One region of the Ruania suaedae genome, then DNA from elsewhere that is predicted to be linked to it. Evidence: predicted binding sites of a transcription regulator. Region 1 holds the regulator's gene; each other region holds the start of a gene.
The links. Region 1 encodes LexA, which represses DNA repair genes until DNA is damaged. Its sites were predicted from a motif close to TCGAACANNTGTTCGA; they were not measured.

Region 1 (9,703 bases):
GATGCTGACCCGCAAGTACCTGCACGGCATCCCGGAGAGATCGCGCGCAGCGGGCGAGGGGCCCTTGCGCACCTCGTTCCTGACCGAGGAGAACCTGGCCCGCATCCGGGCGCTGAACGCCATCGCCGAGCGACGCAACCAGACCCTCGCGCAGATGGCCATCGCCTGGGTGCTCCGCGACCCACGGATCACCACCGCGCTGATCGGGGCCTCCAGCGTGGACCAGCTCGATGACACGCTCGGCGCGCTGGACCACCTGGACTTCACGCGCGAGGAACTGGCCGCCATCGACGAGCACGCTCACGACGGCGGCGTGAACATCTGGGCGAACAGGTCCAGCCGGCTCTGAGCCCGGCACCGCGCCGCCGGGAGCCTCCCCGGGGTGTCGCCGTCGGTGGCCCGGGCTTCCCCTCCCGAGCCACCGACGGCCGTCTCAGGGCAGGGACCGGGCCTGCGCCCGGTCCTCTCGCAGCGCAGTGATCGCTGCCTCGAAGTCCTCCAGCGAGCAGAAGGACCGGTACACGCTCGCAAAGCGCAGATAGGCCACCTCGTCCAGCGCCCGGAGCGGGCCGAGGATCGTCAGGCCGACCTCGTGCGCGTCGACCTCGGCCACGCCGGTCGAGCGGACGGCCTCCTCGACCTGCTGGGCGAGCAGGGCGAGATCGTCATCGGAGACCGGGCGGCCTTGGCAGGCCTTGCGCACACCCGCGATGATCTTGTCCCGGCTGAACGGTTCCACGGCACCGGAACGCTTGACGACGCTCAGGCTCGTGCTCTCGACGGTCGTGAACCGCCGCCCGCACTCAGGGCACTGCCGCCGGCGGCGGATGGAGGCGCCGTCGTCCGCCGTGCGCGAATCGACCACGCGCGAGTCGCCGTGGCGACAGAACGGACAGTGCACCGGTCGGGATACCTCTCGTCGAGACGAGGCCGCAAGAACCCAAGATCTGCGGCAGTCACACTAGTGTAACTACTAGATCTGGGCAGCGGCGGACAGGACCCGGCCGTCCGCGTGCAGGCACGGGCGGACCGCCACGGACGGGCCGTCACGGGCACGACGTCATCCCGCCGCCGGCACGCTCAGCTGCTGGCCGGTGTGCACGGTCGAGTCCGTGAGTCCGTTGAGCGCCATGATCTGCTCGACCACGGGGCGGACATCCTCACCCGGCGCGGCCACGCCCTCGGCCACCACCCACAGGCTCTCGCCGGCACCGACGGTGACCGTCGCCACCGCAGCCGGTGCGGACTCGTCAGCAGGAAGCGCGAGACCGAGCGCCGACCCGAGCGCGGCCGCCGCGACGAACGCCAGCAGGCTGAGGACGACCTGCCCGCGGCGCGTCAGCCGCGCAGGGCCGGTGGCGGCGTCAGCCGACGACCGCGCATCCTGCGTTGGGGGCGCCGGCACGAGTTCCGGTACCGCCACCAGGTGGCGGGGACGGGCGGGGGCGGGGCGAAACTCCGGGGTCGGAAGGGCAAGGGCGCTCATCTGCGCTCTCCTCTCGATCGTGCTCTCGGGAGCAATTCGAGCCAGCTGGCATCGAACACTCGTTCGTCGAACATCTGTTGCGACCGTAGCACGCATGTGCGACAGTTGTCGACACGCCAGTCGAACAGATGTTTCCGATGCTGCGACGCTCGCCGTAGGGTGAACATCGACTCTGGAGAGCACACCACCGACCACCGACATCGACTCCACCGTCGAGACCCGAGGCCCCTTGGAGGACGCCGTGAGCCGCGCGAAATCAGACCCGAAGGACCGTCCTGGACCGGACGGGCTCAGCCCGCGTCAACGCAAGATCATGGACTCGATCCGCACGAGCCTCGAGAAGAAGGGCTACCCGCCGACGATGCGGGAGATCGGCCTGTCGGTCGGACTGGCGAGCCCGTCGTCGGTGAAGTACCAGCTGCACCTGCTGGAGAAGAAGGGCTACCTGCGCCGGGACCCGGTCTCCACCCGTGCGATCGAGATCATCCACCCCGATGACGCACAGGAGGTCGCGGCGGAGCCGGAGGAGCTGACCCTGCACGACGGTGGCCAGGCCGATGTGCGCGCGACCTACGTCCCGGTGGTCGGCCGGATCGCCGCCGGCGGACCCATCCTCGCCGAGCAGGCGGTGGAGGACGTCTTCGCACTCCCCCGCCAGCTCGTCGGCGAGGGTGACCTGTTCCTGCTCAAGGTGGTCGGTGACTCGATGATCGACGCCGCCATCTGTGATGGCGACTGGGTGGTGGTCCGGCAGCAGAAGGTGGCCGAGAACGGTGAGATCGTCGCCGCCATGATCGACGGCGAGGCCACCGTCAAGACCCTCAAGCGCACGTCCGAGGCGCTCTGGTTGCTCCCCGCGAACCCCGCCTACAGCCCGATCGACGGCACCGACGCCGAGATCCTCGGCCGGGTCGTGAGCGTGCTGCGCTCGCTCTGAGCACGGCGCCGGCCGGCAGTCAGAGCCCGCAGCGCCGCGCCGTCTCCCGGACCGAGTCCGCGCTGGCCCGCAGTGCCGCGAGCTCGGCGTCATCGAGGGGGATCTCCAGCTGACGGGACACACCCGTGCCGTCGACGACCGACGGGACGGAGAGGCAGACCCCGGAGATCCCGTGGTATCCCTCCAGCAGGCCGGAGACGGGCAGCACGGCACCTTCGGCGCGCAGGATGGCCTGGCTGATGCGGGTGGCAGCGAGACCGATCGCGTAGTTGGTGGCGCCCTTGCCCTCGATGATGCGGTAGGCGGACTCGACCACCTCCCGTGCGAGGCGGTCGCGCACCGACGCACCGAGTTCGGGGAGCTCACGAGCGGGCACGCCCCCGATGGTCGCCGAGCTCCAGATCGCGACCTCCGAGTCCCCGTGCTCACCGAGGACGTAGGCGTGGACGTTGCGCACGGCCACACCACAGGCGGTCGCGACGAGGTAACGCAGCCGGGAGGAGTCCAGCACGGTGCCCGAGCCGAGGACCCGGGCCGGTGGCAGTCCTGAGATCTGCTGGGCGGCGTAGGTGACCACGTCGACCGGATTGGTGACCATCAGATAGACGGCGTCGGGAGCAACCCGGACCAGGCCGGGCAGCAGCGTCCGCATCAGTGCGACGGTCGTGCCGGCCAGGTCCATCCTGCTCTGCCCGGGGTGCTGCTTGGCGCCCGCAGTCACCACCACCAGATCCGCGCCGGCACAGATGTCGATCTCGTCCGATCCCTCCACGCTGCCCATCGGCACGTACTCGATCCCGTGTGCCAGGTCGAGCGCCTCCGCCCGCACCTTGGCTCCGTCGACGTCGTAGAGCACCACCCGCCGCGCCACGCCGTGCATGAGAGCCGCATAGGCGTAGGTGGCGCCCACCGCACCGGCTCCGACGACGGCGATCGTGCCCGCGCCCGCGCTCACGACGACGCCAGTCGTCGCAGGGCGGCCAGCACCACGTCACGATCGGTTGTCGGCCACAGCGGCGGCAGACTCGCGGTGAGGAAGGTTCCGTAGCGTGCGGTGCGCACGCGCGGGTCGAGCACCGCGACCACCCCACGATCGGATGTCGAGCGGATCAGCCGGCCCGCGCCCTGGGCGAGCAGCAGCGCGGCGTGGGTGGCCGAGACGGCCATGAAGCCGTTCCCGCCGCGGGCAGCCACGGCCTCGGCCCGGGCCGCCTTGACCGGGTCGTCGGGACGCGGGAAGGGGATGCGGTCGATGAGCACGAGCCGGCTCGACTGCCCCGGGACGTCCACCCCCTGCCAGAGCGAGAGCGTGCCGAACAGCGAGGCGGCGGGATCGGCCGCGAACTCCCGCACCAGCGTCGGCAGCACGTCCTCGCCCTGCAGCAGGACCGGTGTGTCCAGCCGCTCGCGCATCGCCTCGGCCGCGAGCTGCGCGCCGCGGCGTGAGGAGAACAGCCCGAGGGCGCCGCCTCCGGACGCGGCCACCAGTGCCTCGATCTCGTCGAGCACGCGCTCGTCCGTCCCGTCCCGTCCCGGCGGCGGCAGGTGCCGTGCCACATAGACGATCCCCTGCCGGCCGTAGTCGAACGGCGAGGCCACCGACTCGGCGCGGTAGCTGCCGGCGCGCAGGCCCAGCGCGCCGGCAGTGGCCTCGAAGGTGCCACCGAGGGCGAGGGTGGCCGAGGTCAGCACGGCGCTGCGTCCGGCCAGCAGCTCGCCGGCGATCGGTCCCGCGACGTCCAGCGGTGCGACCATCAGTCGCGAGGCCTCCCCCGGTCGGCGGCCGCGCTCGCACCAGAGCACATCGGTCTTGTCGGTCACCCGGTCCGAGAGCAGCCGGTCCGCCACCTCGAAGAGCACCAGCAGCGCGCTCTTGGCCATGGTCACCCCACCGGCGGCCTCCCCCTTGCCCTCGCCCTTCATCGCGGACATACCCTCGCGTGCGGCGTCGGCGACCGAGCGCACGACGCCGGTCAGCTCCGAGGGCAGACCCGCCGGCAGCCGGCCCTCGGGCACCTGCATCAGCAGCGTGCGCAGCTCGGCGGCGGCGTCGTCCATCCCGGCGAGGGCGATGCCGCCGTGACGGCGAGCCGTCCGGGCGGTGCGCTCGACCACAGCGGCCGAGAGTTCCACCGTCGCCTGCGCCGTGACCCGGTCGCCGAGCTCGTGCGCCTCGTCGACGATGAGGATCTCGTGCTCGGGCAACACCTTGGGCGAGCCGGAGGCAGCGATCCCGAGCATCGCGTGGTTGGTCACGACCAGATCCGCCTCCCGGGCGGCGGTGCGCGCGCGTTCGGGGAAGCACTCGGCCAGCAGCGGGCACTTCTGCCCCAGGCACTCCATCGAGGTGATCGAGACCTGCCGCCACGCCCGCTCGCTGACGCCGGGCACCAGGTCGTCGCGGTCGCCGGTCTCGGTCTCGGCGGCCCACTCGCGCAGGCGCACCACCTGGGTGCCGAGCGAGTCGTCCACCGCCGCCTGCCCCGGGTGCTCCTCCGCCGCCGACGGCGCCGCCTCCGTGGCCGAGAACAGCGTTCCCTCCTCGTCCTCGGGGTAGCCGCCCGCCAGCTTGTGCTTGCACACGTAGTTGTGCCAGCCCTTGAGGAGGGCGACCTCGGGGGCCCGGGGAAGGTGCTCGGCCAGCGCGTCGGCCACGAGCGGGAGGTCGTGCCCGATCACCTGGCGCTGCAGCGCCAGGGTGGCGGTCGAGACGATGGCACGCTGGCCGGAGCCGACGGCGCGGGCGAGGGTGGGCACGAGATAGGCGAGCGACTTGCCCGTCCCGGTCCCGGCCTGGACGAGCAGGTGGGCGCCGTCGTCGAGGGTGTCGGCGACCGCGCGCGCCATGGCGTGCTGCCCCTCCCGGCGTGCACCGCCCATCGACTCCACGACCGCGTCGAGCACCGCGTCGATGGCATGCGCAGTCGCGGTCTCGCCCGACCCGTCGGTCGCGGTCCTCACCTCAGCAGCCACCCGACGACGGTAGCGCGTGCGGCCCGCCCGGGCCGACTGCGACCGACCGGCTGTGGACCCTCAGGAGGCAGCGCGGGCAGCCGCGTCGAGCTCGACCGCGAGCGCCTCGTCCACCCGAGCGACCAGGTGCGTCCCCTCGGCCAGGTGATCGATGGAGATCACCTCGCCGGCCGTGTGGGCGCGGTGAAGCAGATCACCGCGGGAGTAGGGCACCAGCAGATCGACCTCGACGGCGGGCCGTGGCAGCAGTTCGGCGATCCTCGCCTGCAACTCCGCCACGCCGGCGCCGGTCCGGGCCGAGACCGCGATCGCCCGCGGCTCCCGCGTGCGCAACCGGGCGATGGTCTCCGGTTCGGCGAGATCAGCCTTGTTCAGGGCGACGATCTCCGGGATGTCGGTGACACCCTCGATGTCGCGGAGCACGTCCCGCACGGCGGTGAGCTGGCCCTCGGGGTCGGGGTGGGAGGCGTCGACCACGTGCACGATCACGTCGGCCTCGCCCACCTCCTCCAGGGTGGAGCGGAAGGCCTCCACCAGCTGGGTGGGCAGGTTCCGGACGAATCCGACGGTGTCGGCCAGGGTGAACAGCCGCCCGTCCTCGGTCTCGGCCCGGCGGACGGTGGGGTCCAGGGTGGCGAACAGGGCGTTCTGCACCAGCACCCCGGCTCCGGTGAGCCGGTTGAGCAGGGAGGACTTCCCGGCGTTGGTGTACCCGGCGATCGCCACCGAGGGCACGGCTCCGGTGCGACGCGAGCTCCGGCGGGCGGCGCGGCCCGGTGCCATCCCGGCGATCTGGCGACGCAGCTTGGACATGCGGGTGCGGATGCGGCGCCGGTCGAGCTCGATCTTGGTCTCACCTGGCCCGCGGGAGCCGATGCCCTCACCGCCGGCGGCGCGGCCACCGGCCTGGCGCGACATCGACTCACCCCAGCCGCGCAGGCGCGGGAGAAGGTACTCGAGCTGGGCGAGCTCGACCTGCGCCTTGCCCTCACGGGACTTGGCGTGCTGGGCGAAGATGTCGAGGATCAGCGCCGTGCGGTCGATCACCTTGACCTTGATCACGTCCTCCAGCGCGCGGCGCTGGGAGGGAGCGAGCTCGGAGTCGACGATGACCGTGTCCGCGCCGGTGCTCTTGACGACGTCGGCGAGCTCTGCCGCCTTGCCCGACCCGATGTAGGTGCCCGGATCCGGCGCGGAGCGGCGCTGCAACAGCCCGTCGAGGACCTCCGAACCGGCCGTCTCGGCCAGGGCGGCGAGCTCGCGCAGCGAGACCTCGGCGGCCTCGGCGGTGCCGCGGGTCCACAGGCCGACCAGCACCACGCGCTCCAACCGCAGCTGCCGGTACTCGACCTCGGTGACGTCCTCGAGTTCGGTCGAGAGCCCTCCGACCCGCCGGAGCGCGGCGCGCTCGTCGAGGTCGAGCTGATCACCGCCGTGGGAGCCGTGCTCGTCATCGGTGGCCTGGATGGCCGTTCCCGCCCGTGCCAGGATGCGAGCCACGACGTCCTGCGCGCGGTCCTCGGTGGAGGGCCCGGGCTGCGGCGGGGTCGTGCGGGCGGAAGGTTCGGTCATGGTGTCCTCTCGATCAGGAAGCGATCCTCTACGATCCCACCTGCGCGCGTGGCGGCCAAGGGATTTCACCCAGAGCACACGTCGGAGGTGCCGCGCACCGGCACGTGCAGGGAGGTGACGTCAGTAGGGTGGACGCTCGTGAGCAGTCACTACTTCACCTCACCCGAGGGACCCGGCCGACGGCGCACGCTCACCGTCACCCTGCGGGGCACCCGGACCTCGGTGCAGGTCGACTCCGGCGTGTTCTCGGCCGAACGGCTCGACCCCGGCACCACGGTGCTGCTGGAGACCGTGGGCGACCCTCCGCCGTCGGGAATCCTGCTCGACCTCGGCTGCGGCTGGGGGCCGATCGCGCTGGCGCTGGCCCAGGCGAGCCCCGGCGCCCGCGTGCTGGCCGTCGACGTCAACGAGCGTGCACTGGAGCTGACCCGGCTGAACGGGGCGGGGCACGGGGTCGAGGCGTGGCGACCGGAGGACCTGCTCGGCGCGGAACCGGACCTGCGGCTGGACGCGCTCTGGTCCAACCCTCCGATCCGGATCGGCAAGCCCGCCCTGCACAAGCTGCTGCGCACCTGGCTGCCCCGGTTGCGTCCCGGGGCGCTGGCCCACCTCGTGGTGGCCAAGAACCTCGGCTCGGACTCGTTGCAACGCTGGATCACGGCCGAGCTCGGGCTGACGGCCGACCGCGTCGCGAGCGCGAAGGGCTTCCGGGTGCTGCAGGTCCGCGGCGCCTGAGGCCCGCTACAGCGGCGTGACGCGCCCCACCAGCTCGGCCGGTCCGGCCAGCTCCACGTGCTGGCCGGCGAGCGCGCGCACGCGCAGCGTGCCGCCCGGGACCTGCACCTGCCACTCGTCGGGGGCGCCGTCGCCGAACCAGGTCCGCACGGCCAGCGCCGCGGCGCAGGCACCGGTGCCGCAGGAGAGCGTCTCTCCCACGCCGCGCTCGTGCACGCGCATCCGGATGATCCCCATGGTGACGGTGCCGGTGACCTGACCGTCCCGGTCGACCTCGTCCACCTCCTGCTCCCCGAGCGGCAGCACGAACTCGACGTTGGTGCCGTGGTCGGGGACCGGGTCGACCCCGGGAGCCCGGTGCAGGTCCAGTTCCTCGAGCTCCTCGGCCGACTCGACCGCCACGACGGTGTGCGGGTTCGGCAGATCGAGGCGCAGGCCGGGGCGCTGCTCGCTCAGGCCGGGCACCACGACGCTGACGTCGAAGCCCTCGGCGAGCGCCTCCGCACCGCCGGGGACCGACCACACACCCATGTCGACGGCGTACTCCTCGCCCTCGCGGCGCACCTGCAGCACCCCTGCCCGGGTCGCGATGGCGGTGGTGGCGCCCTCGGGCAGGTCGAGCAGGCTCTCGTGGCGCAGGAAGGCCGCGAACACGCGGATGCCGTTGCCGCACATCTCGGCGATCGACCCGTCGGCGTTGCGGTAGTCCATGAACCACTCCGCCTCGCTCCCGGCGATCCCCGCGGGGAGACCGGGCGCGCTGGTGCGCACAGCCCGGATCACGCCGTCGGCTCCGAAGCCGGTGTGCCGGTCGGCCACCGCGGCGACCATCTCGGCGGTCAGGTCGGCGACGCCGTCGGGGTCGGCGTACAGGAGGAAGTCGTTGCCGGTGCCGTGGCCCTTGACGAAGGTGGGCAGATCCGCTGCGTTCACGCGCTCAGCCTACGTGCCCGGTCGAGCAGGTCCGGCCCCGGGGCGAGCCAGGTCAGGCGGGGGTCGCGCCGGAACCACTTGCGCTGGCGGCGCGCGAGCTGACGGGTGGCCACGGCAGTGCTCTCGATGGCCTCGGCCTCCGTGCATTCCCCCCGGATCCAGGCGATGGCCTGCGCGTACCCGACGGCCCGGGAGGCGGTGCGCCCCTGCTGAAGACCCTCCTCGAGCAGGAGCTCGGTCTCGGCGGCCAGCCCGTCGGCGAACATCCGCCGCGCCCGGGCGGCGATGCGCCGGTCGAGGTCGTCGTCGGGCAGGTCGAGACCCATCTGCACGGCCGGGATCTCGTAGGTGTGGTCGGGCAGGTTCGCCGAGTACGGCCGGCCGGTGAGCTCGATGACCTCCAGCGCCCGTACGATCCGGCGGGTGTTGGCACGATCGATCCGGCTCGCGGCCTCGGGGTCTTGCCGGGCGAGCTCCTGGTGCAGCATCCCTGGCCCTTCGTCGGCGGCGCGCCGCTCCCACGCGGCCCGGACCTGCGGATCGGTGCCGGGGAACTCGATCCGGTCCAGCAGAGCGCGCACGTAGAGGCCGGAGCCGCCCACCACGATCGCCGCGCGGCCGCGCGCGTGGATCGCCGCCACATCGGCTCGGGCCTGCTGTTGGTAGTGGGCCACGTTGGCCTCCTCGGTCACCTCCAGCACATCGAGCTGGTGGTGGGCGATGCCTCGACGCTCGGCCGGAGGAAGCTTGGCGGTGCCGATGTCCATGCCCCGGTAGAACTGCATCGCATCGGCGTTGACGATCTCGGCTCCGGTCTCACCGCCGGCCTCGCTGCCCAGCAACTCAGCCAGGTCGAGGGCGAGATCGGACTTGCCGGTCGCGGTGGGGCCGACGACGGCGATCAGCGGTGGATCAGCCACGGTGTCAGGCGCGCACGCGCAGCGAGGGCATGCCCAGGGTGACCGGGGCGCCGGCGGGCGGGCCGCCGTCGGGAGATCCGGGCGCGCCGTGGGAGTGCCCGCCTTCCTGGCGGGCCTGCCACGCATCCCCGGCGCGGGTGCGACGCA
Region 2 (9,703 bases), 1.1 Mb from region 1:
CAGGCCGGTGGCACGCTCTGCCATCTGCGAGCCCTGCTCGCGCATCACCGACCCGACCCGCTCCTCGGCGGCGTTCACCTGCTCCTGCACCTTCGGGTTCTGCCACGCGTTCTTGGTGGCTTCCTTGATCCGCGCGTACTGCTCGCGGCCTGCTCGGGTGCCGAGCACGTACCCGACCCCCGCCCCGACGACGAATGCGATCTTGCCGTTCATTGCGGTCTCCCAGCTTCGGTCCGTGTGTGAACGTCACCCTAGCCCGGCACCGGCCGAGTCACCTGTTGAGCGGCGACGACCCCGCGCGCACCCCGCGGGTGGCAGCCACCAGGTTGCGCAGCGACTCCTCCGTCTCGGCGTAGCGACGCGTCTTCAGCCCGCAGTCCGGGTTGACCCAGAGCTGGGTGGCGGGCACCGCGTCCAGCGCGCGGTCCAGCAGCTGGGCGATCTCCTCCTGGCTCGGCACGCGGGGGGAGTGGATGTCCCACACACCCGGTCCGATCCCGCGGGAGAAGCCCGAGGCGGCCAGCTCGGGCACCACCTCCATCGCCGAACGCGCCGCCTCGAGCGAGGTGACGTCTGCTCCGAGACCGTCGATGGCGTCGATCACCTCACCGAACTCGGAGTAGCACAGGTGGGTGTGCACCTGGGTGTACGGCGCAGCACCCGAGGTCGCCAGCCGGAACGAGCGCACCGACCAGTCCAGATAGGCCTGGTGATCCTCGGCCCGCAGCGGCAGCAGCTCGCGCAACGCCGGCTCGTCGACCTGGATGACGCCGATGCCGGCGGCCTCCAGATCGGCCACCTCGTCCCGCAGCGCGAGTGCCACCTGCTCGGCCACCTGGCCCAGCGGCAGGTCGTCGCGCACGAAGGACCACGCCAGGATCGTCACCGGTCCGGTGAGCATGCCCTTGACCGGCTTGTCGGTGAGCGAGGCGGCGTAGCGGGTCCACTCCACCGTCATGGGCGCGGGGCGGGAGACGTCACCCCACAGGATCGAGGGCCGCGTGCACCGCGATCCGTAGGACTGCACCCACCCGTGCTCGGTGACGGCGAACCCGTCGAGCAGCTCCGCGAAGTACTGCACCATGTCGTTGCGCTCGGGCTCCCCATGCACGAGCACATCCAGCCCGAGCTCGGTCTGCAGGTCGATCACCCGGCCGATCTCGTCCCGGATCACCTGGTCGTAGACCTCCTGGGTGATCTCCCCCGTGCGCCGCTGCGCCCGCGCACGGCGCAGCTCGCCGGTCTGCGGGAAGGACCCGATCGTGGTGGTCGGCAGCAGCGGCAACCCGAGTCGTTCCTGCTGCGCAGCCACCCGGACGTCGACCTGGGCACGCTCGGTGTCGGAGGCCGTGAGCGCTCCCGTCCGGTGGCGCACCTCGTCCCGGCGCACGCCGGGTGCGCCGGCGCGATCCGCGACGGCGCCGCGCGCCACGGCGAAGGCCTCGGCTGCGCCGTCGGGGCCTGCGGACAGGGCGAGCACCTCGGCCACCTTCTCGTCGGCGAAGGCCAGCCAGGAGCGCAGCCGCTCCGGGAGCGCCTGCTCGTCAGCAACCGTGTGCGGCACGTGCAGCAGCGAGGTCGAGGTGCCCACGCACACGCGCCCCTGGTGGGCCGTCCGTAGCTGGTGCAGCCGCTCGGTGGCGGCGTCCAGGTCGGTGCGCCACACGTTGTGGCCGTCCACCAGCCCTGCGACCAGGGTGAGGTGGGAGGCCTGGGCGAGGGCGCCGTCGTCGGGTATGGATCCCTTGACCAGATCCAGCGCGATCGCCTCCACGCCGGTGGCGGCCAGCACGGCGAACCGTTCGCGCAGGTCGCCGTAGGGTGCGGCCACGAGCAGCTGCGGGCGGGCGGATGCCTGCGCCAGCTGCCGGTAGGCGCGCTCGGCGGCCCCGGTGAGCCGCGGCGCGGGAACGGCGCCGTTGTCGCTGACCAGCGCCGGCTCGTCCAGCTGCACCCAGGTGGCGCCCGCGGCGGCGAGCTCGGAGAGCAGCTGCCGGTAGACCTCGACGAGGTCGTCGAGCCGGTCCAGCGGGTCGGTGTCCTCCTCGCCCTTGGCCAGCGCCAGGAAGGTCACCGGCCCGACGAGGACGGGCCGGGTCAGCGTGCCCTGCTCCTTGGCCTCCAGGAACTCGGCCACCGGAGCCGAACCCGGGATGTGACGCAGCGGCGTCTGCGCGCCGATCTCGGGCACGAGGTAGTGGTAGTTGGTGTCGAACCACTTGGTCAGCTCCAGCGGGGCGGTCCCGGCGTCGCCGCGAGCCAGGCGGGAGTAGTCGGCCAGGCCGACCGGCCCCTCGGCGTCGATGCCGAACCGCTCCGGGACGGCACCCACGGCCACGGCCGTGCTGAGCACCTGGTCGTAGTAGCTGAAGTCGGAGGGGATGGCCGCCGCGTGCGGGTCGAGGCCGAGGCCACTCAGGTGCTCGCGGGTGCGGCGGCGCAGGGCGGAGCCCGCCCCGGCGAGGTCGGGCTCGGTGGTGGCACCGGACCAGAAGGACTCCAGCGCGCGCTTGAGCTCGCGGCGCGGGCCGATGCGGGGGTAGCCGAGCACGGTGGTGGCGGGGAAGGGCTGGGCGTCGTGGGTGTGCTGAGTCATCGAGTCCTCCGGTGGATCGGGTGGTCGTCCCCTGCCGGGGTGGGAGTACGAGGGGGCGGTGCAGTGTGAGTGGGAGTCAGTGGACGTCGGCGGGCCGGGTCAGGTGGGCCGCAGGCCGGACTCGCGCAGCAGGTCCAGCACGGCGCGCGAGGAGTTGAACGTGTAGAAGTGGATCCCGGGCGCACCGGTCTCGAGCACCTCGTGCACGAGCCGGACGCTGGCGGCGAGTCCGCGCCGGTACGCCTCCTCCTTGTCCGGCGCACTGTCGAGCTCCTCGAGCAGCGCGGGCGGCACCGGCACGCCGGTGAGCTCGACCATCCGGCGCAGCCGGCGCGGGTCGGTCAGCGGGATCAGGCCCGGCACGATCGGGATGCGCACGCCCGCCGCGCGCGCGGCACGGACGAGCTCGGCGTAGTGGCCGGCGTCGTAGAAGAGCTGGGTGATGGCGAAGTCCGCTCCCGCGGCCTGCTTCTCCAGGAGGGCGGCGACGTCGTCGTCCTCGATGCGGGGCCGCCCTTGGGCGTCGTAGGCGCCGCCGGGATAGGTGGCCACGCTGATGCTGACGGCGTCCCCCTCCTCGCCGAGGTGGTCGCGGGCGGTCTGCCGCAGCAGCGCCACGAGCTCACTGGCACGGGTGAGACCCTCAGGGTGGGGACGCCAGTCCGGTTCGCCGGCCGGCGCATCGCCGCGGAGCGCGAGGAAGTCGCGCACGCCCGCCTGCAGCAGGGTGGCGACGTAGCCGTCGAGATCCTCGGCGCTGGCTCCGACGCAGGTGAGGTGGGCCAGTGGCGTGATGCGGGTCTCGTCCCGGACCCGGCAGATCAGCTCCCGGGAGGTGGCACGCGTGGAGCCGGAGGCGCCATAGGTGATCGAGAAGTAGTCGGGGGCGAGATCGGCCAGTGCACCGATGGTGCGCCCGATCGTCTCCTCGCCTCGCGGCGTGCGGGGCGGGTAGAGCTCGAACGAGATGCACGGCCCCGGCCGGGGGGTGCGGTAGAGGGTGGCGGTGGTCATGGGGGACCCCCGCCGTCGGGTGGGTGGACCTGTGCCTGCATCAGAACTCCATCGGACCTGGCTGTAGCACCCTTCCCCGCGGGAGGCTTCCGTTGAGGGGTTGCTGCGGCGTCGTCGAGCCAGGACTCTCGGCCGCTCTGGATGGTGAGTTTCCGATGCTACCTGTCTCATGTCCTGCCTCCAGCTCGTATCACTGGATGAGACCGGCGGTGGAGCGACGCCGTGCGCGCACCGGGTCGGGGGGCCACACTCGGAAGGAGGGCAGGCCCGCCCGACTGATCACGTAGGAGGCACCCGTGCCGGACCCGATCACCGACCCCGACGCCTTCCCCTGGACTCGCGCCGGCGAGCACGTGCTGGTCGCCCGGCACGGCGCGCTCGGGCGGATCCGGCTGAACCGGCCCGAGACCATCAACGCCCTCACCACGGAAATGGTCACCGCGGTGAGTGACCAGGTGCATGCGTGGGCCGACGACGGGTCGGTCCAGGCGCTCGCCCTGGACGGCGCCGGTGACCGGGGCCTGTGCGCGGGCGGTGATGTGCGCGCGATCCGGGACTGGCTGCTGGCCGGCGACGTCGATCGCGCGGTGCAGTTCTGGGAGGCCGAGTACGCCCTCGACCGGCTGATCGCGCAGGCCCGGATCCCTGTCGCCGCCTTCATGGACGGGGTGGTCATGGGAGGCGGAATCGGGCTTGCCGGGCACGCTTCGCTACGGCTGGTGACCTCTCGCACGACCGTCGCGATGCCGGAGACGGCGATCGGCTTCTTCCCGGACGTGGGTGCGCTGTTCGAGCTCTCCCGGGCTCCGGGTGAGCTGGGCACCTACCTCGCCCTCACCGGGGCGCGAGCCGGCGGGCAGGAAGCGATCGCCGCCGGGCTCGCTGATGAGCTCATCGAGGCCGAGGCCTGGGAACGGCTGTGCGCGCGATGGGCCGGGGGCGCGCCCCTGGAGCCGGTGGAGGGCTTCGAGCCGGCCCGCCGTCCGGGCGGCTCGGTCGGTCACCGCGCGTGGATCGACGACTGCTTCAGCGGCGACGACCCGGTCGCGGTGGCCTCCCGCCTGCGTGATCGCCCGGAGCCGGAGGCACAGGAGGCGGCATCGATGTTGTCCTCGCGCTGCCCGTTCTCGGTGGCGCTCACCCTCGAGGCCATCCGCCGTGCCGCCCGGATGCCGACCGTGGCCGACGTGCTCGACCAGGACCTGCGGTTGGGCACGGGGTTGATGCGGGGCGCCGGGGCCGGTGACTTCATCGAGGGAGTGCGGGCAGTCCTCATCGAACGGGGGCAGGAGCCGCGCTGGCGGCACGCCTCGCTCGAGGAGGTCGACCCGGCCGAGGTGCTCGCGCTGTTCTGAGTGGCGTCAGGACCGCCGCTGGTCCTGCAACGTCCACACCAGCGGCACGCTGGTGGCCGTCGGCCCTTCGCCGAAGCTGGCGAAGCCGTCCAGATGGGTGTTGATGAACTCCTGCCAGCGCGCGTTCGGCTCACTGTGCTCCAGCTCGCGCATGGCCGCCTCGAAGTCGTCGCACTCGACGAGGTGGAAGAGATCCCGGCCACTGCGCCAGATCTTCCAGTCGTGCACGCCCAGGCGCGCGAACTCCTCGACCATCCCCTCGGGGATGGCCTGGTGGTCACGCTCGTAGGCTTCTTCGTGGCCGGGCTTGATGCGGGAGTGGAGAGCGATCTGCATGTGAGCCAACGTATCGTTTCCGGAACCAGCGCTCGGGTGTATCGGTGAGGAGGAGAGCATCGTCACTGCATCACCCGGCACCTCGCGAACCGCGCTCGCCCGGTGGCTGTTCTCCTACGCCAGCTTCTCCGTGCCGCAGGCCGCGGCCCCGATCGCCTTCGCGCTGCTCGCGCTACCGCTGACGGGTACGGCGGACAGCGGTGCGGCGATGGTACTGGCCATGACGGGCGCGCAGGTGATCGGCGCCGTACCGGTCACGCGTATGAGCCGTCGATTCAGCACCACCGGAGCTGTGCGGCTGCTGGTGGCGATCCGCACGCTCGCCCTCATCGCCACGGCGCTGCTGTCACATCTGCAGCTGCCGTTCGCACTCCTCATCGCCGCGGCGGCCCTGGCCGGGGTGGTCAGCGGCGCCGCCTACGGTCATATGCGGACGGCACTGAACACCGTGGTCCGGCCCGCGGGGCTGCCGCGCGCCCTCGGTATCGCGGCGACCATGAACGAGGTGGTGTTCGTCAGCGCCCCTGCGCTCGCCTCGCTCCTCGGTTCGGTCTCGGCGCCCGCGGCCGTGCTCGCGCTCGGCATTCTCGGCGCCGGCTCGCTGGCCCTCCTGCCACCGGCGCCGCGTTCGTCGACGGACGCAGCAGCGCCGCATGCGGCGGAACCGGCCGGGCCCGCGGCGCGCAGGCGCCCCGGGCTCATCACTCCGGAGATCGGGCTCTGGCTCTGGTGCGCCATGGCCGGGTCGGCCGCGGTGGCAGGGATCGAGGTGGGGGCTGTGTCCTTGGCTATCCGCTTCGGCCTGGACCCCGCCGCAGGCTTTCTCTTCGCCACGACGCTCTGCCTGGCGTCCGTGGCGGGAGGCGTCTGGGTGAGCGTCCGGAACCGGACCTCCCGCCAGGGCATCGTCGTGCTCCAGCTGCTGGTGACGACGATCGGTACCGTCCTGATCGCCTTCGGGCCTGCGCTGTGGTCCACCCTCCTGGGCGCGGTACTTGTCGGAGCGCTTCTCGCTCCACTGGGGACCCACTACTCGCTCGCGCTCGATCGGCTGGCGCCCCCACTGCGCCGGGCCGAGGTGTTCGCGCTGCTGCGCACGGCGCAATCGCTCGGGATCATCACGGTGAGCGGGCTGCTCACGCTCACCTCGCTCGAGGTGGCGCTGGCCGGGTCGAGCGTCTTGATGGCGACCGCCGCGGTCGCCGCCGCCGCGCGGCTGCGCTGACTACACCGGTCGGCGCCGGCCGGTGCATGACCGGTGCACCGGCGCACGACAGCGAGCGCCGCGCCATGGCTATCCACAGCCCCGTGGCCGATGCACCTTCGTCCACAACCCCCATCCGGATTTTTTCCCGTGATTGCAACGAAAAGTCTTGATCCATACGAACATCCGTACTACGCTGAGAAGCACGATCCCGAACCCGCCGTCGACCCGAGGAGGCCTCCGTGACCGCCACCGCGGACCAGCTCGAGGGCCGACTGGAACAGGTCGGTCGCGAGCTGGAAGCGCTGATGGACGCGGACCTCCACGATCTCCCCTCCGGGCGCCTCACCGGGCTGGTCGAGAGCGTCGAGAACATCGAACGGCGACTACAGGCCTTCGCCCATCACCTGACCGTCGCGGTCGAGGCCGACGGCACCTGGGCCGCCTCGGGATACCGCAGCCTGCCCACCTGGTGGGCCGACCGGACCGACCGCCGGCTCGGACCCACCCGTGCCCGCATCCGCACCGCTCAGAACCTGCACCAGCACCTTCCTGCCACCGAAGCGGCGCTCGCCGCCGGTGCCATCAGCGCCGATCACGCCGCCCTGATGGCTCAGCACTGCACCAGGACTTCCACGCTGATCGACACGCTGGCGGATCCGGAGATCGGCGAGGCCTTCCTCGTCGCCCAGGCCGCCGTCCTCGATGCCGACCGCTTCCGCCGCGCGCTCCAGGCCTGGGCCATCCGCGCCGACCCGGAAGCCGCCGACCGGAACTGGGTCGAGGACGCCGCCAAGCAGCACCTGTTCGTGTCCGAGACCCTCGACGGATTCGCCATCAACGGGTGGCTCACGCCCGAGAACGGCGCTGCCCTGAGGGTCGCGCTGGAAGCGATCGTGGGGGTGCCCGTGGTCGATGACGACCGCACACCGTCGGCACGATTGGCCGATGCCCTCATCACGCTGTCCCATCTCGCCCTCGACTCCGGCTCCCTCCAGCCGGGCGCCCGGATCCGACCGCACACCACCGTCACCGTCGATGCGCACACGCTCCACCGCCTGGCGACAGACCACGCCGAGCACACCGAGCACACCGGCGCGAGTGCACCTGAGCGCACGACACCGGGCAGCGAGCATGACCCAGGCGAGGGGGCCGAGCAGGGCGCCCGCCGGCCAGGCGCCCGCAGCGGCGACGTGCCCGACGGGACCACGCTGGTCGCCCGGATCGACCACCGGGCCATGATCGGCCTCGAACCCGCGGCCCTCGAGGACGGCACCCCCCTCAGCCCCGGCCAGCTCGCTCGCCTCACGTGTGGATCGGAGTTCACCCGCGTGGTCTTCGGGTCCGACTCCCAGCCGCTCGACGTCGGCCGTGCCCAGCGCCTGCACAACCGAGCCCAGACGACCGCGATCACCGCCCGGGACAGGCACTGCGCCTTTCCGGGATGCGCCGCACCGCCCGGATGGGGCGAGGTGCACCACAGCCTCTGGTGGAGCCGCGGCGGCGCCACCGACACCCACCACGGCATCCTGCTGTGCTGGTTCCACCATGATCGGGTGCACCAGCGCGAGATCGCGATCAGCCGTCATCACGACCATTGGCACTTCACCGGCCCGGATGGGGCTCCGGTGAGCCGTCGTCACCCGCCGCCCTGCGCCGACTCCGACTGGGAACCGCCACCCATCCAACCTGTCTTACCCGATGGAGCGCCGCAGCTCGCGTGAACCTCGGCAGGTACCTGGTGGTGCGCAGTGGCCGTGATTGATCTGTGCTCAGCGCGGTGCGCGCTGCGGGAGCACCAGCCGGCGGCCGTCGATCGGGTGGGTGACGATGTCGACCGGGTGCCCGTACACCCGCTCCAGGTGCCCCGCGGTGATCTCCTCCGGGGCGCCGCACACGGCCAGGCGTCCCTGATCGAGCAGCAGCACCTGGTCGGCCACGGCGAGCGCCGAGTCGACATCGTGCAGCACCACCAGCACCGTGCCGCCGGCGGCCGCTACCTCGCGGCAGAGCGCATGCACCAGCGCCTGATGGCGCAGGTCCAGGGCCGCCGTCGGCTCGTCCAGGAGCACCACCGGGGTGTCCTGGGCCAGCACGCGCGCCAGCTGCACGCGGGCCCGCTCGCCTCCGGAGAGCGTCAGCACCCGGCGCCCGGCGGCCGCCGACATCTGCGTCTGCGCGAGCGCCGCGGCCACGATCGCCTCACGACCGGCCGCGCTCTCCTGCGCCCGCCACGGCCGCCGACCGAGGGCGACGATCTCCGCGCCGAGGTAGTCGAAGGAGACGCTCGTCTCCTGCGTGTACACCGAGCGCCGCCGGGCCGCCTGCGACGGGCGCAGGGACGGCACCGGGCTGCCGTCGAGCAGCACGGTGCCGCTCACCACGGGCACGTCGCCCGCGATCGCACCCACCAGGGTCGACTTGCCGCTGCCGTTCGGGCCGATCACCGCCGTGACCGTGCCAGGCGCGGCGTGGAAGCCGACGCCCTCGAGCACCCGCCGCGAGCCCCGGTCCACCACGAGGGACTCCACCACGAGGGACGGAGCTGAGGTGTTGCTCATGCCGCGATCCGGGCCCGCAGCAGCAGGAAGAAGACCGGGCCCCCGACCACGGCGGTCAGGGCTCCGATCGGCAGGTCCACGAAGGGCACGGCGGTCCGGGCCACCAGGTCGCTACCGGCGATGAGGACGGCACCACCCAGGGCGGACAGCGGCAGGATGTAGCGCTGGCGCGGCCCCACCACCAGGCGCAGCAGATGCGGGACGATCAGGCCCACGAAGCCGATGATGCCGGCCACGGCCACGGCGGCCGCCGTCAGCAGCGCCGCCACGAGCACGGCCTGCACGCGGAAGGCCCGCAGGTCCAGACCGGTGTGGACGGCGGCACGTTCACCGAGCGCGAGCGAGTCGAGCCCGGAGGCCAGGAAGAAGGCCCACACCAGGCCCACGGCCACGAGCCCTCCGGCGATGCGTACATCGGACCACATCGCCCCGTTGAGACTGCCGAGCTGCCAGAACACCACGGCCTCACGGCTGGTGCTGTCGGCCAGGAAGATCAGCAAGGACGACGCCGCCCCGGCCACCGCATTGACGGCGATACCCACGAGCACGAGCGCCACCGTGCCGCCGCCGCGCACCGAGCCGGCGAGCGCCCACACCAGCATCGTGGTGGCGATGCCCGCGGCAAAGGCAGCCGCCG
Region 3 (9,703 bases), 1.7 Mb from region 1:
TGTCCTGCTGCAGCTCGTGGGCAAGCGCCTGCTCACCGACTACGGCCGCGAGATGGCCACCATGGACGTGGCCGGTGCCGTGCGGTGGGTGGCCGACCGCGCCGTGGACATGACACTGCACCGCACGCCGCTGCGACGCGCCGCGCAGTCGATCCAGGACGGCGGCTCGCGGGCCCGCTCCGCCGGCGAGATCCGTGACCCCGAGGCCCAGCGGGAGCTGCTCGAGGACCGGGTGGAGTCGATGGTCGAGGAGATCGCGCTGGCGCTCCGGGCCGGCAAGGGTGCGCCGGCGGACGTGCAGCAGGCGCTGTTCAACTCCCACCAGCACGATCTCATCGAGGCGGCCCGGGCTCACGCCGAGCTGCTGCAGTGGGAAGCCTTCACGGAGGCGCTCGGCGGCATCCGTGACGACCAGACCCGCAAGGTCATGACCTGGCTGCGGGATCTGTTCGGGCTGGTGACGATCGAGAAGAACCTGGCCTGGTACCTGATCAACGGGCGCATCTCCGGCCAGCGGGCCCGCACGGTCACTTCCTACATCAACCGCCTGCTGCCTCGGCTGCGAGCCCACGCGGGCTCGCTCGTGGAGGCCTTCGGGTACACCGACAAGCACGTCGGTGCGGTGATCGGCTCCGGCGTCGAGGGTCAGCGTCAGCGTGAGGCGCGCGAGTACTACCGGCGCCGCCGGGCGGCGGGCCAGGAACCGGTGAGCGAGAAGAGCCAGAAGAAGCGCTGAGGCCGGCTGGCCCCATCGCCCGGCTGACCGAACCGACACGGCTGTGCCGGCCTGCGGGGCACTGCCGCCGCAGACCGGCGCTGCCGTGTCGCTGCGGTCACGGCAGCCGGCGCAGGTTCTGCGCGTGGGCCTCGTGCAGCCAGTCCGGCGCCGCGCGCAGCCGCGGATCATCCCCACCGGCTCGGTTCAGGTAGCGGCGGTCCGCGGCGAGCCTGCTCACCGGGGAGTCGGCCGTGCCCGCCCGGGCGAGGGTGCCGTGCCCGGGGATGAGGGCCTCCGCCTGCTCCACGTACGGGGCGAGCAGGTCCAGGCCGGCACGGTACTGCTCCGGGGTGCTGGTCTCCAGCAGCGGGATCTCGACGTCGGAGAGCATGTCACCGGCGATCAGCACCCGCGGCCCCGGCAGCCATAGGGCGCTGTGCCCGGCGGCGTGGGCGTCGTGGACGAGGATCTCGGCGCGCGGTCCCCGCCAGGGGAGCCGGCCGCCGTCGTGGGGCTCGAGGAGGCCTGCCAGGGCCAGCAGCTCGGCCGGCAGATCGAGCGCGGTGCGGATCTCGGTTCGACGGGTATCGGCCTCGCGGGCGGCGGCCGGGCTGGCGAGCCGTGGGGCACGCCCCAGCCGCGGGTGCCACAGGACGTGGTCGTGATGGGCGTGTGTCGCCCAGCCGAGCCTCACCGCCAGGCCCCGGGCCGCCAGCAGGTCGGCCAGGGCCGAGAGCTCGTCGGCGTGCCACGCCGGATCCACCACGACGGCGTCGCCACCCTCGTACAGGACGGTACTGGTGGTGTGCATCGTGCGTGAGGTGAGCACCAGCACCCCGTCGGAGATCTCCACGGTTCGAGTGTGGCATCGCCCACGTCACTGGCCACTGCGCACACAGATGGTTAGCCTTACCTTAGAACGGTGCGCCGGAGCGAGGTGCGCCGAGCCGATGGATGAGGAGGGCACCCGTGCCCAAGGGAGTGGCGCAGCGCGCCGAGGTCGTCAGCAACGAGCGGGTCACCCCGCACATGGTGCGGCTGGTGCTCAGCGCACCGGGCGGCGGCGCGCTGGAGGTGGACCCGGAGGGATACACCGACACCTACGTCAAGGTGCTGCTGCCCCGCCCCGGAACCAGCGTCGTCGAACCCTTCGACCTGGAGGAGGTCAAGGAGCGGATCCCGGCCGAGGACTGGCCGGTGATGCGCACCTACACGATCCGCGCCTGGGACCCCGAGACCGGGCACGCCACGATTGACTTCGTCGTGCACGGCGACGAGGGCATCGCCGGGCCCTGGGCCGCTACCGCGCAACCGGGTGATCAGGTGCAGCTCTTCGGCCCGGGGCGCGGGTACGCACCCGACCCGGGCGCCGACTGGCACCTGCTGGTGGGGGACGAGAGTGCACTGCCGGCGATCGCCGCCACGCTGGAGGCCATGCCCGAGGGTGCGGTGGTCCACGCCTTCGTCGAGGTCGCCGACCCGGCCGAGGAGCAGCCGGTGCTGACAGTCGCCCGTGCGGAGGTCACCTGGATCCACCGCTCGGCCAGCGAGGGATCGCAGCCGGGGGAGGCGCTGGTGGCGGCGGTACGCGGGCTCGACCGCCCCGCCGGCCGGGTCCACGCTTTCGTCCACGGCGACGCGGACGTGGTCAAGCAGCTGCGGTCCTTCCTGCGCTTCGAGTGCGGCGTGGACAAGGCCGACCTCTCGGCTTCGGGCTACTGGAAGCGCGGGACCAACGACGACCAGTGGCGCACGATGAAGCGCGAGTGGGTCGCCCAGATGGAGGCCGAGGAGGCGCGCCGCTCGGCGTAGCCGCCCGCACCCAGGGGTCGAATCTTTGACCCCTTCGCGCGGTTCACCCCGAGTTTCGGGCCCATCGGCCGGTCATGGGCCGGCGGATGTGGCCGGTGGCAGTTCCCCGGGCAGGCGGCGCAGATGCGCTGCGCGTGTCGGCGCTCGCCATCGTCGTCGAATGTATGTTCGACTGGTGCCATGCGATGGGATGCCCAGCAAGCCACCGATGCCGGAGCGCTGCTGCCACTGCGCGGGCTGATCCGCAGCGTCACCACGCCGGAGTTCGCGGGCGTCACCTTCCACGAGGTGCTGTGCAAGAGCGCCCTGAACAAGGTCCCCGGCGGATCGAACATGCCGTTCGCGTGGACGATCAACCCCACGCGTGGGTGTCTCCACCAGTGCTCCTATTGCTTCTCGCGCAAGACGCACGAGTACCTGGACCTGGACTCCGGCGCCGACTTCGACACCCAGATCGTCGTCAAGACCAATGTGGCTGAGGTGCTGCGCGCCGAACTCGCCAGGCCGTCCTGGAAGCGTGAGCACGTCGCGCTGGGCACCAACTCCGACCCGTACATGCGTGCCGAGGGCCGCTACCGGCTGATGCCGGGCATCATCGAGGCCCTGACGGCGTCCCGCACCCCGTTCTCCATCCTCACCAAGGGCCCGCTGTTGCGCCGCGACCTCCCGGCGTTGCAAGCGGCCGCCGAGCACGTCGACATCGGCGTCGGCATCTCGCTGGCGTTCACCGATCCCGAACTGCAGCAGCGGGTCGAGCCCGGCACGCCCACCCCACAGGCCCGGCTCGGACTCATCCGCGCGGTGGCCGACGCCGGCCTGCGCCCGACCGTGATGGCGATGCCGATCCTGCCGTGGCTCACCGACTCCGAGCAGCATCTCGACGACCTGTTCGGGGCCATTCGCGAGGCCGGTGGCGCGTGGGTGACCGCCGGGCCGCTGCACCTGCGCCCGGGCGCGCGCGAGTGGTTCCTGGCCTGGCTCGGCCGGGAGTACCCGCAGCTGGTGCCTAAGTACCGGGCGCTCTTCGGGCGCGGCTCCTACACCAGCAGCGAGTATCGCGACTGGCTTGCCGAGCGGGTGTGTAGGCTGCGCCGTCGCCACGGGTTCGTCCGCGACGAGGCCGAAGGTGGTGCGAGGTGGACGTTGCGGACGGATCCGGACGCCGTCGGAGACCCGGCGATGCCGGCCGTGGCCCACGTCGACCCGCGGCCGGTGCAGGCGTCGCTGTTCTGACAGTGCTTCTCCAGTGCTCCTCCCTACGCTGAGCCCATGGACACCCTCATCACCGGAACCGACGGGCGCACCCGCTGCGGCTGGGTCGGTTCGGACGCCGACTACGAGCGGTATCACGACCAGGAATGGGGCTTCCCGCTGCACGGGGACCGGGCCCTGTTCGAGAAGATGGCGCTGGAGGGATTTCAGGCGGGCCTGTCCTGGATCACGATCCTGCGCAAGCGGCCGCGGTTCCGGGAGGTGTTCGCCGGCTTCGTCCCCGCGGAGGTGGCGCAGTTCTGCGACGACGATGTCGAGCGCCTCATGGGCGATGCCGGAATCATCCGCAACCGAGCGAAGATCACCGCGACCATCGAGAACGCGCGGCTCGTCCAGGCGATGGCCGAGGGCGAGCTCGACGCTCTCATGTGGTCCTTCGCCCCGGCCGCACGTGCACGGCCACGCACCTTCAACGACGTCCCCGCCCTCACGCCGGAGTCGACCGCGATGAGCAAGGCACTGCGCAGGCGCGGCTTCCGATTCGTCGGACCGACCACGATGTACGCGCTGATGCAGTCGGCGGGGATGGTCGACGATCACCTCCAGGGCTGCTGGCGGGTGGAGTGAGCGCACCTGACCGTCAGGCGTAGGCTCGTGGCTCGTGCCCCGCCTGCTCGCCGATACCGCGCCGCTGCGCATCGGTGCCTTCCGGCGACTGTGGTGGGGGCTGGGGATCTCCAATCTCGGCACCCAGCTGACCACGGTGGCCGTGGGCCTGCAGGTATACGCGATCACCGCCTCCACCCTCGCGGTCGGCATCCTCGGGATCTTCGCGTTGGTCCCGCTGGTGGTGCTCGGCTTGTACGGCGGGGCCCTGGTGGACCAGTTCGACCGCCGCCGGGTGGCGCTGAGCGCCTCCACGGTGCTGTTCGTCGTGACCGGGCTGCTCGCCCTGCAGGCGTGGCTGTCGCTGGAGTCGGTGTGGCTGCTCTACGTGCTGGTCGCCCTCCAGTCGGCCGCGAGCGCCGTCAACAACCCGGCGAGATCGGCGATCATCCCGCGCCTGGTGCCGATCACTCAGCTCGCCGCGGCCAATGCGCTGCAGACTCTCGCCTGGAACGTCGCCCTCACCCTCGGGCCGCTGCTGGGGGCAGTGCTGGTGGCCTGGCAGGGGTTTGGCGTCGCCTACACCCTCGACCTGTTGCTGTTCACAGCCTCGCTGTATGCGCTGTGGCGACTGCCCGACATCCCGCCGGAGCCGGCAGGGGAGGGCGAGAACGTCGCGGCGAAGCCTCGAGTCGTCGGTTGGCGTTCCGTCTTCGAGGGGCTGCGCTACCTCGGCACCCGGCCGAATCTGCGGATGACCTTCCTGCTCGACCTGAGTGCGATGATCCTGGCCATGCCCCGGGTGCTCTTCCCCGCCGTCGGGGTGGTGCTCATCGGTGGCGGCGAAACCACGACCGGGATGCTGACGGCCGCGATCGCCGTCGGGGCGGTGCTGGCGAGCACTCTCTCCGGTGGCCTCGCCGGGGTGCGAGCGCAGGGAAAGGTGATCGTCGCGGCCATCGCCGTCTTCGCCCTTGCCGTCATCGGCTTCGGGGTGGTGCTCCTGCTCGTTGGCCGCACCTCCCCGGACGACGTGGTCGTGTGGGCGCTGGTGGCCGCATTCGTGCTGCTCGCGGTGGCCGGCGCGGCCGATTCCATCTCCTCGATCTTCCGCCAGACGATCCTGCAGGCCGCCACCCCGGATGCCATGCGCGGACGACTGCAGGGGGTGTTCGTGGTGGTCGTCGCCGGCGGGCCGCGCCTCGGCGACCTGATGGTGGGTGCCGAGGCCTCGTGGTTCGGCGAGGGGTGGGCGGCCGTCGTCGGCGGAGTGCTGTGCCTGGTCGTGATCACCGTGCTGGCGCTGACACAGCGCCGCTTCCTGGCCTACGACGGCGCCCGACCGACGGCGTAGTAGCCGCCCCGGGTGCGCGGGGTGCCGTGGGGAATCGCCAGCCATAGTGTGGTCAGATGGCCCACCAACCCACCGCCGCCGTTGCTGTCGGCCTATCGTTGCTCCATCGCATCGTCGCGCGCGTGCGGACGGCCGCGTTCGTGACGGATCTGCTGCAGATCCTCAAGTGCACGATCGCAGCCACGCTGGCCTGGTGGCTTTCTGCGATCGTGCTCGACTCCCAGATGCCGTTCCTCGCACCGTGGACGGCTTTGCTCGCTGTGCATGCGACGGTTTACCGGACGTTGACTCGAGGTGTCCAGACCGCTGTCGCGACCAGTCTCGGGGTGGGGGTGGCGTTCCTCATCGGCACGCTGTTCGACGGAGTCAGTCTGTGGGCGTTCGCGCTCGCGGTGTTCGTGGGCATGGCCGGGTCACGGCTCAACTGGCTGCGTGCGGAGGGCGTGGCGATCGCCACGACCGCGATCTTCGTGCTCAGCAACGGCTTCGACGATCAGGCACCGCTGCTGGATGACCGACTCCTCGAGGTGGGTGTCGGGGTCGGGGTCGGCGTGCTGGTCAACATCCTGCTCGTGCCTCCGCTGCGTGACCGTCAGGCTGCGCGGCACGTGGACAGCATCAATCGTCGGATGGGGCTGGTCCTGGTGGAGATGGGGGAGGAGCTGGAGCAGTCCTGGGACACCGACCGTGCTGACGAGTGGGTCGCAGAGACCGCCGCGATGGATCGCGAGCTGGCCACCGCCTGGGGCACGATCCGCTATGCCCGCGAGAGCGCACGCGCCAACCCCCGTGCGCATGTCCCGTGGGCGCACCGCCATGGCCGCTCCGAGCGTCGGCGCAGCACACGGGCCGAGGAGGTCGGCTATGAGGAGATCCTCGGTCGCGTCGGTGAGGGCATCTCCCATCTGCGTCAGTTGGCCCAGACCGTCCGGGAATCGACCTATGCCGAAAGCCAATGGGACGACGATTTCCGCCACGAGTGGGCGGCCATCGTGCGCGACGCGGGACGGGTGATCGCGGACCCCGATGCCGTCGTGGAGCCGGTCGCCGGCCGGCTCGATGCGCTCGCGCGACGATTCTCGGCTGAGCGCAGGCTGCCCCCCGGCGAGCTGTGGCCGGTTTACGGTTCGCTGGTGACGAACGTCCGTCACATCACGGTCGTGGTCGATGACGTCGCCTCTGCCCGGCAGGCCCGGGAGGGGAGCCAGCCCACTCCGGGGGCGTAGGCCGCAGCCGGAGTCATCTCGCACACGTCGGATGCCACGACGGCGGCGCTGGTCATACGCTGGGGTAGATGCCCGAGAATCCTCCTGCCGACCTGCGGCGCCGCCGATCGTGGCCGCGCCGGATCGCAACCCTCCTCGCCTCGCCCGGGGTCGCGACCGACCTGCTCCAGATCCTCAAGTCCGTCATCGCTGCCACCGCAGCGTGGTGGGTATCGCTCAGTCTCCTCGACTCTGAGTTGCCGTTCCTGGCGCCGTGGACGGCGATGCTTGCCGTGCACGCGACCGTCTACCGGTCCCTGGCCCGCGGGGTGCAGACGACCGTGGCCACGTCCGTCGGTGTGGGACTGTCCTTCCTGGTGGGGGCGCTGCTCGGGGTGAGCATCTGGACCTTCGCCCTCGCGATTCTGGTAGGGCTGATCGGTTCGAGGGTGTCCTGGCTCAAGGACGAAGGCGTCGCGATCGCCACCACCGCCATCTTCGTGCTTGGCAGCGGTTTCGGTGAACAGCGACCGCTGCTGGAGGACCGGCTGCTCGAGGTCGGGCTCGGCGTCGCGATCGGGATCGCGGTGAACCTCCTGGTGGTGCCGCCGCTGCGGGATCAGCAGGCGGCTCGCCACGTGGACAGCATCAACGAGCGGATGGGCGCGATGCTGGCGCAGATGGCCGATGAACTGCGCGACTCCTGGGACACCGATCGGGCCGACCAGTGGGTGGCCGAGACGGTCTCGATGGATTCGGAGCTGGAGACGGCGTGGCAGACGGTGCGCTTCGCCCGGGAGAGTCAGCGGGTCAATCCGCGGCGCTACGTGCCCACCTCGCGCCGGCGGCGTGAGCCGCAGCCGCGCTGGGGCGAGGGCGAGGAGGTCGGCTACGAGGAGATCCTCGGCCGCGTCGGTGAGGGTATCTCCCACCTGCGCCACCTGGCACGGACGGTGCGCGAATCGACGTACTCCGAGAGCCAGTGGGACGACGACTTCCGCACCGAGTGGGCCGCGATCGTCCACGACGCGGGCCGCGCCGTCGAGGATCCGGACGCCGAGGTCGATCCCATCGGTGACCGTCTCGATGCGCTCGCCGAACGATTCTCCGGCCAGGACGGCCTCCCCCCGGGTGACCTGTGGCCGGTCTACGGCTCGCTGCTCACGAGCATGCGGCACATCACCACGATCGTCGATGACGTCGCCTCGGCCAGGCAGGCGCGCGACAGTTCCGAGCCCAACCCGGCGGCGTGAGCCCCGATAGCCTGCCCACCATGAAGGTCGCCCGCCGCGCCGCCGTCCCGCCCTTCGAGGTGATGTCCATCCTCGACCGGGTGGCCCAGCTGCGCACGGCCGGGCGGGACGTGATCTCGCTGTGCGCGGGGGAGCCCGCCGGCGGTGCCCCGCCCGACGTCGCGGCGCGCGCCGCTGCGCTCCACCAGGGCAACGACCTCGGCTACACCTCGGCGCTGGGGCCGCGGCCGCTCCGGGAGGCGATCGCTGGCCACTACCGCCGCTGGTACGGCCTGGAGGTCGCCGCGGAGGAGGTGGCGGTCACCACCGGCTCCTCGGGCGCGTTCGTACTGGCGTTTCTTGCCGCCTTCGATCCTGGCGACCGAGTGGCGCTCGCGAGCCCCGGCTATCCCGCCTATCGCAACATCCTCACAGCACTCGGCTGCGAGGTGGTGGATATCCCGTGCGGGCCCGGCGAGCGCTTCCAGCCCACCCCCGATCTTCTGGACGCTGCGGCGGCCCGGGGTCCGATCGCGGGCCTCGTGGTGGCCTCGCCGGCCAACCCGACCGGCACCATGCTCACCCGCGCCGAGCTCGCCGCCCTCACCGCATGGTGCGATGCCCACGACGTGCGCCTGATCAGCGACGAGATCTACCACGGCATCACCTACCCCGATCCGGGGGCGGCCGACCCGCGCGGTGTCTGTGCCTGGGAGACCTCGCGCACCGGCGTGATCGTCTCCTCCTTCTCCAAGTACTGGGGCATGACGGGGTGGCGTATCGGCTGGGCACTCGTCCCCGCGGACCTGGGCGGCGGCGTCGATGCCCTCGCCGGCAACGTGGCACTCTGCCCGCCCGCGCCGGCCGCCCACGCCGCGGTCGAGGCGTTCAGCGAGTCCTCCTACGCGGCCGCCGACGCTCGCGTGGCTGCCCTCGCCCGGACCCGCACCACCCTGCTGGATGCGGTCGGCACCCTCGGGTGGGGGCCGACCGCCCCTGCCGACGGCGCCTTCTACCTCTACGCCGATCTCGCCGGCTCCCTGGGTCACTTCGCCGACGCCGGCGCCTGGGCGCGGGCATTGCTGGAGGATTCGGGCGTAGCGGTGGTGCCCGGCATCGACTTCGATCCGGCCGGCGGGGGCCGCTACGTGCGCCTGTCGTTCGCGGCGGGCCAGGCGGCAGTGACGGAGGCGATCGAGCGGATCCTCGCGTTCCAGGCAGCGGGAGGGCAGCGCTAGGCTCGCTGCCGTGAGCGACGATGCCCAGATGCTGGAACCCTCCGTCTCATCGCCGCACTGGCGCGGCGCCGTCGGCTGGCTGCCGGACGGTGGGTGGTGGCGCCCCTGGCGCCTCCCACCGGAGCGGGCCGACCGCGCCCACGCGGAGCCATTGCTGTTCCCCGCGCGCATGGCCGCCGGCGTGCGGGCCGAGCTGCGCACCGACGCCGCGCGGCTGACGCTGCCGGTCCTCTTCGACGAGTGCGAGTCCTCGTGGCCGCTGGACGTCACCGTCGACGGCGAGCTGCACGCGCGGGTGGCCGTCGCTCTGGGCCAGCAGGTGCTCG

Region 2: LQF12_RS01245 (HNH endonuclease signature motif containing protein) is a predicted target of LexA. The motif match lies at 6,684-6,699, and genes of this name have one in related genera.
Region 3: LQF12_RS14375 (Rv2578c family radical SAM protein) is a predicted target of LexA. The motif match lies at 2,687-2,702, and genes of this name have one in related genera.

Annotation. Positions count from the first base shown of each region.
Region 1 covers NZ_CP088018.1:1,392,028-1,401,730, reverse strand. Annotated here, with positions in the region: gene mgrA (L-glyceraldehyde 3-phosphate reductase) at 1-349, shown strand, start outside; gene nrdR (transcriptional regulator NrdR) at 434-901, opposite strand; gene LQF12_RS06415 (LysM peptidoglycan-binding domain-containing protein) at 1,061-1,486, opposite strand; gene lexA (transcriptional repressor LexA) at 1,800-2,423, shown strand; gene LQF12_RS06405 (L-lactate dehydrogenase) at 2,443-3,378, opposite strand; gene LQF12_RS06400 (ATP-dependent DNA helicase) at 3,375-5,303, opposite strand; gene hflX (GTPase HflX) at 5,457-6,968, opposite strand; gene LQF12_RS06390 (class I SAM-dependent methyltransferase) at 7,107-7,703, shown strand; gene dapF (diaminopimelate epimerase) at 7,710-8,636, opposite strand; gene miaA (tRNA (adenosine(37)-N6)-dimethylallyltransferase MiaA) at 8,633-9,556, opposite strand; gene miaB (tRNA (N6-isopentenyl adenosine(37)-C2)-methylthiotransferase MiaB) at 9,561-9,703, opposite strand, start outside.
Region 2 covers NZ_CP088018.1:286,200-295,902, reverse strand. Annotated here, with positions in the region: gene LQF12_RS01275 (YtxH domain-containing protein) at 1-213, opposite strand, end outside; gene metE (5-methyltetrahydropteroyltriglutamate--homocysteine S-methyltransferase) at 272-2,596, opposite strand; gene LQF12_RS01265 (methylenetetrahydrofolate reductase) at 2,696-3,610, opposite strand; SAM riboswitch class I at 3,656-3,758, opposite strand; gene LQF12_RS01260 (enoyl-CoA hydratase/isomerase family protein) at 3,907-4,965, shown strand; gene LQF12_RS01255 (L-rhamnose mutarotase) at 4,972-5,301, opposite strand; gene LQF12_RS01250 (MFS transporter) at 5,432-6,526, shown strand; gene LQF12_RS01245 (HNH endonuclease signature motif containing protein) at 6,748-8,229, shown strand; gene LQF12_RS01240 (ABC transporter ATP-binding protein) at 8,278-9,066, opposite strand; gene LQF12_RS01235 (FecCD family ABC transporter permease) at 9,063-9,703, opposite strand, start outside.
Region 3 covers NZ_CP088018.1:3,100,167-3,109,869, reverse strand. Annotated here, with positions in the region: gene LQF12_RS14390 (acyl-CoA dehydrogenase family protein) at 1-736, shown strand, start outside; gene LQF12_RS14385 (MBL fold metallo-hydrolase) at 834-1,571, opposite strand; gene LQF12_RS14380 (siderophore-interacting protein) at 1,688-2,530, shown strand; gene LQF12_RS14375 (Rv2578c family radical SAM protein) at 2,711-3,763, shown strand; gene LQF12_RS14370 (DNA-3-methyladenine glycosylase I) at 3,800-4,369, shown strand; gene LQF12_RS14365 (MFS transporter) at 4,404-5,702, shown strand; gene LQF12_RS14360 (FUSC family protein) at 5,759-6,928, shown strand; gene LQF12_RS14355 (FUSC family protein) at 6,997-8,160, shown strand; gene LQF12_RS14350 (aminotransferase class I/II-fold pyridoxal phosphate-dependent enzyme) at 8,181-9,377, shown strand; gene LQF12_RS14345 (GDSL-type esterase/lipase family protein) at 9,388-9,703, shown strand, end outside.